2 regions of the Microbispora triticiradicis genome follow, and region 1 is predicted to be linked to the other one. Evidence: riboswitches for the same ligand, from Rfam matches in the RefSeq annotation. Region 1 holds a riboswitch; the other holds the start of a gene.
The links. Region 1 has a riboswitch for cobalamin ahead of FED44_RS19575 (CbtB domain-containing protein). Riboswitches for the same ligand answer to the same signal wherever they lie in the genome.

Region 2: it holds a riboswitch for cobalamin, as region 1 does, so the genes downstream of both, FED44_RS07050 (ribonucleoside-diphosphate reductase subunit alpha) here and FED44_RS19575 (CbtB domain-containing protein) in region 1, are expected to answer to the same signal.

The regions. Positions count from the first base shown of each region.
Region 1 is NZ_VANP01000007.1:100,332-105,165, reverse strand. It holds gene cobM (precorrin-4 C(11)-methyltransferase) at 1-309, opposite strand, end outside; gene cbiE (precorrin-6y C5,15-methyltransferase (decarboxylating) subunit CbiE) at 306-1,526, opposite strand; gene cobF (precorrin-6A synthase (deacetylating)) at 1,523-2,281, opposite strand; cobalamin riboswitch at 2,310-2,511, shown strand; gene FED44_RS19575 (CbtB domain-containing protein) at 2,541-2,753, shown strand; gene FED44_RS19570 (CbtA family protein) at 2,764-3,519, shown strand; gene FED44_RS19565 (ABC transporter ATP-binding protein) at 3,559-4,834, opposite strand, start outside.
Region 2 is NZ_VANP01000002.1:442,120-446,953, forward strand. It holds gene glmS (glutamine--fructose-6-phosphate transaminase (isomerizing)) at 1-1,112, shown strand, start outside; gene FED44_RS07045 (Bug family tripartite tricarboxylate transporter substrate binding protein) at 1,319-2,281, shown strand; cobalamin riboswitch at 2,327-2,536, shown strand; gene FED44_RS07050 (ribonucleoside-diphosphate reductase subunit alpha) at 2,669-4,834, shown strand, end outside.

The DNA.
Region 1 (4,834 bases):
CGGCACGCCGTGCGCGTCGAGCCTGCGCATCTGCTCGGCGACCGCGCTGAAGACCGACGGGTCGCCGGAGTGCAGCCGCGCCACGTCGAGCCCCGCCTCGTGCGCCGCCGTCATCTCGGCGACGATCTCGTCGAGAGTGAGGTTCGCGGTGTCCACGAGCCGCGCGTCCGGCGGGCAGTCGGCGAGCAGGTCGCGCGGCACGAGCGACCCGGCGTACAGGCAGACCGGGGCCGCCTGAAGGGCCCGCAGCCCACGCACCGTGATGAGGTCGGCCGCGCCGGGCCCCGCACCGATGAATCGAACCGTCACTGCTCGCGCTCCTTCCGCGCCGTCCAGATGGTCACCGGCATCAGGGGACGCCACCCGGTGAAGCCGCCCACCGGCGAGGCGCGCTGCACCGACAACCGAACGAGGTCCCCGCCGAGCCGCGCGTGCCACCCCGCGAGGACCGCCTCCGACTCCACGGTGACGGCGTTCGCGACCAGCCTGCCGCCCGGGGCGAGGGCGTCCCAGCAGGTCTCGACCACACCGGCCCCCGTCACGCCGCCGCCGACGAAGACGGCCGCCGGGGCGGGCAGCCCGCCGAGCGCGCCCGGGGCGGCTCCGGTGACGACCCGCAGGCGCGGCACGCCCAGCGCGTCCGCGTTGTGCCTGACGCGGTCCGCGCGGACGGGGTCGCGCTCGACGGCGACGGCCCGGCACGACGGATGCGCGCGCAGCCACTCGACGGCCACGCTCCCGGAGCCCGCCCCCACGTCCCAGAGCAGCTCGCCCGGCAGGGGCGCCAGCTTGGCCAGGGTGACCGCCCGCACCTCCTGCTTGGTGAGTTGCCCGTCCGACTCGTACACCTCGTCCGGCAGCCCAGGCACCCGCCCCAGCGGCACCGCCGACGGGACGTCTGTGCAGCTCACCGCCACGACGTTCAGCGCGGGCGGCGTCTCACCGGCCGGCCAGTCCGCGGCCGTGCCGTCGCGGCGGGACTCGGTCGCCGCGCCGAGATCGCCGAAGACGGTCACGCGGCTCGCGCCGTACCCCCGCTCGGTCAGCAGGGCGGCGACCAGTGCGGGCGTGTCCGCGCCCGCGCTGAGGACGAGGACGCGGCGGCCCGGCGCGAGCGCGGCGGTCAGCGCGGCCAGCGGCCGTCCGACCAGGCTGACGGTCTCGACCTCCTCGGCGGCCCAGCCGAGCCGCGCGCAGGCCAGGGTGGCCGACGACACGTGCGGCAGCACCCGCAGCCGGTCCGGCCCGAGCAGCCGGGCGAGCGTCGCGCCGACGCCGAAGAACATGGGGTCGCCGCTGGCGAGCACCGCGACCGCCCGTCCCGCGTGCGCGTCGAGCAGCCCCGGCAGCCCCGCGACCAGCGGCGACGGGTACGGCACCCGCTCGGAGGCCACCGACGCGGGCAGCAGGGCGAGCTGCCTGGCCGACCCGACCACGACGTCCGCGGCGACCAGCTCGGCGCGCGCCGCGTCGGCGAGACCGGCCCAGCCGTCCGCGCCGATCCCGACGACCGACACCGGCGTCATCGGGCGGGCTTCCTGAGCAGGTAGGTGTCCATGACCCAGCCGTGCGCCTCGCGCGCCTCCGCCCTGAGCCGCCGGATCTCGCCGGCGACCTCGCGCACCGGCCCGGCGACGAGGATCTCGTCCTCGGTCCCGACGTACGCGCCCCAGTAGACGTCGGCGTCGGCGGCCTCCGGCAGGTCCGCGAACGCGCAGCCCGCGTCGAGCATCACCACGATGTCGCCGGCGGCCTCGACGTCGGCGGGCAGGCGGCGGCCGGTCGTGATGTGCAGCGGCCTGGCGACCCTGGTCAGGCTGACGCGGTGCCGCGCGGCCAGCGCCGACACGCTGCTGATCCCCGGGATCACTTCATAGTCGAACGGCTCTCCGCCCCTGGCCAGGACGTCCTCGACGATCGCGATCGTGCTGTCGTACAGGGCGGGGTCGCCCCAGACGAGGAACGCACCGACGCCGTCCTCCGGCACCTCCTCGGCGATGAGCCGGGCGTAGACGTCGGCCCGGCGGGCCCGCCAGTCGGCCACCGCCTCCACGTACGCGCCGCTCGTCCGGTCGCGCTCCGGGTCGCGCGCCTCGACCGTCCGGTACGGCTCCCGCGCGTGGGCCGCGATCAGCTCGCGCCGCAGCCGCACCAGGCCGTCCTTCACGGCTCCCTTGTCGAGCAGGAAGAACACGTCGGTCTCCGCGATGGCCGCGGCGGCCTGGAAGGTCAGGTGGGCGGGGTCCCCGGCGCCGATGCCGATGATCAGGACTCGCTTCATAGGTCACGAGTATGGACCCCGGCTTGACGTACTTATGCGGACGGTGCACGCTCAAGGCGACAAAAGAAGACAGAGGCGACGGTGCGCAGGAACCTGGTGTGAATCCAGGACGGTCCCGCCACTGTGACCGGGGAGTGTCTCCCGCTCGTCACCACGGCCGCGACGGCTGGAAGGTTCGGGCGACACGATGACCCGGGAGTCAGGACACTGACCCGTTGTCCTCCATCACCGGGGCGAGCGACCCCGTGAGGAGAATCACATGGCTCAGCCGGCCGTCCCCGTCTCCCGGCCCCTGCCGGTCACCATCCCCGTGCGTGAGATCCTGCCCTGGGCGGTCTTCGCCGCCGTGGCCGGGCTCATCCTGCTCTACTTCGTCGGCGCGGAGCAGGGCGCCACCCACCTCATCAGCGGGCACACCGTGCACGAGTTCGTGCACGACGGCCGGCACCTCCTCGGCTTCCCCTGCCACTGAGGCCCGCCCGATGCCCACCATGCGTTCCCTGCTGGTGCGCGGCATGCTCGTCGGCCTCGCCGCCGCGCTGCTCGCGTACGTCGTCGCCTGGTTCGCCGGAGAACCCCAGGTCGCCGCCGCCATCTCCATCGAGGAGGCCAAGGCGGCGGCCGCCGGAGAGGCCACCGAACCGGAACTCGTCAGCCGGACCGTCCAGGAGACCGCCGGCCTGCTGACCGCCCTGCTCGTCTACGGCGCCGCCCTCGGCGGCTTCTACTCCATCGCGTACGCCTTCGCCCACGGTCGCCTCGGCGCTCTCGGCGCCCGCGCCACGGCGCTCACCGTCGCCGCCGCCGGCTTCGTCGTCGTGTACGTGACCCCCATCCTGAAGTACCCGGCCAGTCCCCCGGCCGTCGGCAACCCCGATTCGATCGGCCGCCGGACCGCGCTGTACTTCGCGATGATCCTCGTCGCCCTCCTGGCGGCGGCGGTCGCCGCGTACGCGGGCCGTTCCCTGTCGTCCCGCCTGGGCACCTGGAACGCCGCCCTGTCGGGCGTCGTCGTCTACGCCGTCCTCGTCGGTGTCTCGTACGCCGTGATGCCTCCGATCGACGAGGTTCCCGACGACTTCTCCGCCGACACGCTGTGGTGGTTCAGAGTGGCGTCGTTCGGCATCCAGTTCGTCCTGTGGGGAGCCATCGGCCTCCTGTTCGGCGGCCTGACCGAACGCTCCCTGCGCCAGGGAACCCCCCGGGAGGCCGGGCTCCGGCCCGCCGCGACGCGCTGAACCGGGTCGGGACCACCCGCTCCGCGTGAAGCCGGTGTGTCACAGGTGGAGCGCGTCGGGGGCGTCGTCCTCGACGAGGAAGCCCCCGGACTGGTGGTGCCAGAGCCGGGCGTAGGAGCCCTGGGCCTGGAGCAGCTCGCCGTGGGTGCCCTGCTCGACGACGCGTCCCCGGTCGAGCACGACCAGGCGGTCCATGCGGACGACGGTGCTGAGCCGGTGCGCCACCACGAGTGCCGTACGGTCCTGCATCAGGCGCCACAGGGCCTCCTGGATGAGGATCTCGCTCTCGGAGTCCAGGGCACTGGTCGCCTCGTCCAGCAGCAGGACGGGGGCGTCGCGCAGAATGGCGCGCGCGAGCGCGATGCGCTGCCGCTGGCCGCCGGAGAGCTTGACGCCGCGCTCGCCGATCAGGGTGTCGAAGCCGTGCGGCAGGGACTCGACGAACTCCGTGACGTGGGCCGCCCGCGCGGCCCGGCGGATCTCGGCGTCGGTCGCGCCCGGCCGGGCGAACGCGAGGTTTTCCCGTACGGACCGGTGGAACATGGCGGGTTCCTGCGGAACGTAGGCGATGAGGCCCCGCAGGTCGGCCTGCCTCAACCGGGCGATGTCCTGACCGCCGATCAGGATCCTGCCTCCGTCCACGTCCATGAGACGCAGCAGCAACCGGGTGAGGGTGCTCTTGCCGCCACCGGACCGCCCGACCAGCCCGATCTTGGTGCCGCCGGGGATGTCCAGGTTCAGGCCGTCGAACAGCGGCGCGCCGCCGGCGTACCCGAATCTCACCCGCTCGAAGCGGACGCTCGCGTCGGCCGGGCGCAGGGGCTGCGGGTCGGCCGGGTCCACCACGGTCGGCGGCGTGAGGAGCAGCTCGGTGAACTGGGCGGCTTCGGTGAGCGTGCTCTCCATACGCCGGTACACCTGGTTGAACTCGAACATGATGTTGATCGCGTTCGTGTAGTAGGTGAACGTCACGACGATGGCCTCCACACCGAGGCCGCCGCGGAGCGCCGCGGCGAGGAGCAGGCCCGTGGCACTGGTGAGCACCGACAACGGGGCGACGACCATGTCCACCCTGAGGTTGTTGTAGTCCCAGGACCGGATGGACAGCCGGCGCTGCTCGGCGATCCTGGCCCTGTGCTCGACGGCCTCGCGCTTCTCGGCGGCGAACGCGCGGACCGTCTCCATGTTGGCCAGCACGTCGGCGACGTGACCCGACACCAGCACCTTGGCCGCCTCACGCGCGTCGACCAGGGCCTGCCGATGGCGGATGAGCGGAGCGACGAGAACACCGGTGACGACGATGAGGCCCACGAGG
Region 2 (4,834 bases), on a different contig from region 1:
CGGTCGACTGGGACGCCGGCCACTACGACAACGGCGGCTACGAGCACTACCTGCTCAAGGAGATCTCCGAGCAGCCCGACACGGTCGCCCGCACCCTGCGCGGCCGCATCGACGACCGGTTCCACATCGCCCACCTCGGCGGCCTCAACATGGACGCCCGCGAGACCCGGTCCTTCCGCCGCGTGAAGATCATCGGCTGCGGGTCCGCGTACTACTCCGGGCAGATCGGCGCGCAGCTCATCGAGGAGCTGGCCCGCATCCCCGCCGACGCCGAGCCGGCCTCGGAGTTCCGCTACCGCAGCCCGGTCGTCGAGCCCGACACGCTGTACGTCGCCATCAGCCAGTCGGGCGAGACGTACGACACGCTCGCCGCGGTTCAGGAGCTCAAGCGCAAGGGCGGCCGGGTGCTCGGCATCGTCAACACGGTCGGCAGCGCCATCGCCCGGGAGACCGACGGCGGCATCTACCTGCACGCCGGGCCCGAGGTCTCGGTGGCCTCCACCAAGGCGTTCACCTCCACCGCCGTGGCGTTCGCGCTGCTCGCCCTGCACCTCGGCCGGGTACGGGACCTGTCGCCGGCCGACGGGCGCAGGATCTGCGACGGCCTGCGGCGGCTGCCCGAGCAGATCAAGGAGATCCTCACCCTGGAGGACCGGATCAGGGAGCTGGCCAAGAAGTACGCCGACGCGCCGGGCATGATGTTCGTCGGCCGGGTCCGCGGCTACCCGGTGGCCCGCGAGGGCGCCCAGAAGCTCAAGGAGATCTCCTACGTCCACGCGGAGGCCTACCCGGCGAGCGAGCTCAAGCACGGCCCGCTGGCGCTGATCAGCCCCGAGCTGCCGACCGTCGCGGTCGTGCCGGACGACGAACTGCTGGACAAGAACCTCACCACGCTCGGCGAGATCCGGGCGAGGCACGGCCGCATCCTCATGGTCGGCCACCGCACCTCCGAGGCGGCCGACGACTGCATCGTGGTGCCCAGGAACGAGGTGGAGCTGGACCCCATCCTGCTCACGATCCCGCTCCAGCTGTTCGCCTACCACGCGGCCGTCGCCCTCGGCCGCGACGTCGACCGCCCCCGCAACCTCGCCAAGAGCGTCACGGTCGAGTAGCTCCTCCACGTCCCGTCCGGCTCGCGTCGCGGACGCGAGCCGGACGGTGCGCATCTGTCACCGCGCCTCCGATCGGCACCGACGACATGAGCGGCGCGCTCGCCGATCCGCCGATCGCCACATCCGTAACGTCCGTTATGTCATGACATGGGGTGGTTGCTCATAGTCTGTCCGCATAAGGGGCTCTTCGGGGGGAGGGTGCCGGCATGCGACGCCGTACGGTTCTCGCACTGGGGGTCCTGGCCCTGGCGGGCGGATGCGGCACCCCGGCGCCTCCGTACCGCGGGGAGCTCTCCCTCCTCGTCCCCGGCCCGCCGGAGTGCTGGGGGGACGGCGTCGCCCGGAGCCTGAAGTCCCTCATCGAGGCCCGCCGCTGGGCCGGCAGAGTGCTGGTCACGCGGGACGCTGGGGGCGGCGGCGCGTCGGCCGTCGGACGCTTCGCCGTCGGACGGCCGGACCGGCTGATGGTCGCCGACCCCCTCCTGCTGGCCGACTGCGCGCTCGGTCGCGCGCCCGGCGACGCGGGGCCGTTCGCCGCCCGGACGGTGCCGCTGGCCAGGCTGGCGGGGGAGTGGCAGGTGCTGGTGGCCTCCCCCGATTCGGGTTACCGCTCGTTCGAGCAGGTCGCGGCGGCCCTGCTGCGCACCCCGGAGCGGGTGAAGGTGGCGGGCGGGCCCGACCGCGGGCCCGGCCACCTGCTGCTCGGCCTGACCGCCCGGGGTCTCGGGGCCGATCCGCGGCTGGCGGCGTACGAGGCCTTCGACAGCCCCGCCCGGGCCGTCGCGGCGGTGGCCGAGGGGACGACCGCGCTCGCCTTCGGCGGGCGCGGCGACGTCGCCGCCCACGTCAGGGCCGGGCGGCTGCGCCCGCTCGCCGTCTCCGCTCCCGAGCGCCTGCCCGGCCTGGACGCGCCCACGCTGACCGAGTCGGGGGTGCGGGTGGCGTACGCGAACTGGACCGGCCTGCTCGCCCCCCTCGGGGTGGCGGCCCGCGAGCGCGACGCGCTGATCGGCCTGTGCCGGGCCGTCGCGGACTCGCCCGCCTGGCTCCGCCTGTGCGAGCGCAACGGCTGGACGCCGATGTGGCTCGCCGGCGAGGAGTTCCGGCAGTGGCTCACGGGCGAGGCGCGTCGTACGGCCCTGCTTCTCGATGATCTCGGAATCCGGTGAGCAACACAACTTGTAGGGCCGCTTGCGAGATCGCCCACTAGATGTAGGATCCATCGCGTCGCTGGTTCACCTCGGTGAGGCAAGAGGGAACCCGGTGTGAATCCGGGGCTGCCCCGCAGCGGTGAGCGGGAACGACCGCCGTCACAGAGCACTGGTGCGTGAGCGCACCGGGAAGCGACGGCCAGTAGGTCCGGCGGGCGTGTGTCCCGCCGGCCGCCCGCGAGCCCGAAGACCTGCCCGCGACCGCGCGCGGAGTCACCGCGCGCGCCCGCGCCGTGCCCCGAGGGAGGGCCCGCCGCCCGCAGGCCGTGCCGTCGCACGCGTGCGCCGCGGCGTCCCCTCCCCTCCGGCCGGCCGGGTCAGGAGACGAGGAGGAGAGGGCGACCGATGACGATCACCGACCCGGTCTCCGCGCCCGCGCGCCCCGGCACGGGGCCGCGCGGCGCGGGGGAGACCGCGGATGTCTGGCGGGCCATCGAGGAGGCGGCGGCGGGGGTCGTCGCCGACCCGGAGAACTCCCGGCGGGCGGCGCGGCTGCTCGCCCGGGTCATCGAGGAGGAGACGGCGGGCCAGGGGGTGCGCGCCTTCTCCGAGTCGGTCGCGGCCGCCCACGCGGCCGGGCTGCTGGGCGACGCCGTCGCCGCGTTCGTGGCCGACGAGGCCGAAGCGCTGGACGCGCTGATCGACCCGGCGGCCGACGACCGGTTCGAGTACTTCGGGCTGCGCACGGTCTACGACCGCTACCTGCTGCGGCATCCGGTCACGCGGCGGGTGCTCGAACGCCCGCAGCACTTCCTGCTGCGCGTGGCCTGCGGCCTGTCGGCGAGCGTCGGCGAGGCGGCCGAGCTGTACCGGCTGATGTCCGCGCTCGCCTATCTGCCCAGCTCGCCGACGCTGTTCAACTCCGGGGCGCGCCGCCCGCAGCTCTCGTCGTGCTTCCTGCTCGACTCGCCGCGCGACGAACTGGAGAGCATCTACGAGCGGTACGGCCAGGTGGCGCGGCTGTCGAAGTACTCCGGCGGGATCGGCGTCGCCTGGACCCGGGTGCGCTCGCGCGGGTCGCTGATCCGGGGGACCAACGGCCTGTCCAACGGCATCGTCCCCTGGCTGCGCACGCTCGACGCGTCGGTGGCGGCGGTGAACCAGGGAGGCAGGCGCAAGGGAGCCGCCTGCGTCTACCTGGAGACCTGGCACGCCGACATCGAGGAGTTCCTGGAGCTTCGCGACAACACGGGCGAGGAGTCGCGCCGCACCCACAACCTCAACCTGGCCAACTGGGTGCCCGACGAGTTCATGCGCCGGGTCGAGGCGGACGGCGTGTGGTCGCTGTTCGACCCCAAGGAGACCCCCGAGCTGACCGACCTGTGGGGCGAGGCGTTCGACGCCCGGTATCGCGAGCTGGAGGCTTCCGGGCGGTACGTCCGGCAGGTGCCCGCCCGCACCCTCTACGCCCGGATGATGCGCACCCTCGCCCAGACCGGCAACGGCTGGATGACCTTCAAGGACGCCGCCAACCGCGCCTCCAACCAGACCGCGCTGCCGCGCAACGTCATCCACCTGTCCAACCTGTGCACCGAGATCCTGGAGGTCACCAGCGACGGGGAGACCGCCGTGTGCAACCTCGGCTCGGTCAACCTCGCCGCCCACCTGACCCCCGAGGGAGACGCCGTCGACTTCGGCCGGCTGCGCGCCACGGTCCGCACCGCCGTACGGTTCCTCGACCGCACGATCGACCTCGGCTTCTACCCGACCCCCGAGGCGGAGGCGGCCAACCAGCGGTGGCGGCCGGTGGGCCTCGGCGTCATGGGCCTCGCCGACGTCTTCTTCGCGCTGCGCCTGCCGTTCGACTCGCCGGAGGCGCTGGCGCTGTCCACCCGGATCGCCGAGGAGATCGCGCTCGCGGCGTACGGCACCTCGGCCGACCTGGCCGCCGAACGCGGGCGCCACCCCGCGTACGAGGAGACACGAGCGGCGGGCGGCGTCCTGCACCCCGACCACTACCCGTGCGCCCCGGCGCACCCGGAGGAGTGGGCGGCGCTGCGCGCGAGGATCGCGGAGACCGGGCTGCGCAACTCCCTGCTGGTCGCGATCGCGCCGACGGCCACGATCGCCTCGATCGCGGGCTGTTACGAGTGCGTCGAGCCGCAGGTGTCCAACGTCTTCAAGCGCGAGACGCTGTCGGGGGAGTTCCTCCAGGTCAACCGGTATCTCGTCCGCGACCTCCAGGCCCTCGGGCTGTGGACGCGGGCGATCCGCGACGCGATCAAGCTCCACGACGGCTCGATCCAGGACATCCCCGCGATCCCCGGCGAGCTCAAGGCGCTCTACCGCACCGCCTGGGAGCTGCCGCAGAAGGCGCTCGTCGACCTCGCGGCCGCGCGGCAGCCGTACGTCGACCAGTCGCAGTCGCTCAACCTCTTCATGGCCGCGCCCACGATCGGCAAGCTCTCGTCGATGTACGCCTACGCGTGGCGGTCGGGCCTGAAGACCACCTACTACCTGCGCTCGCGCCCGGCGACCAGGATCGCCCAGACGACCGTGCCGGCCGTCACC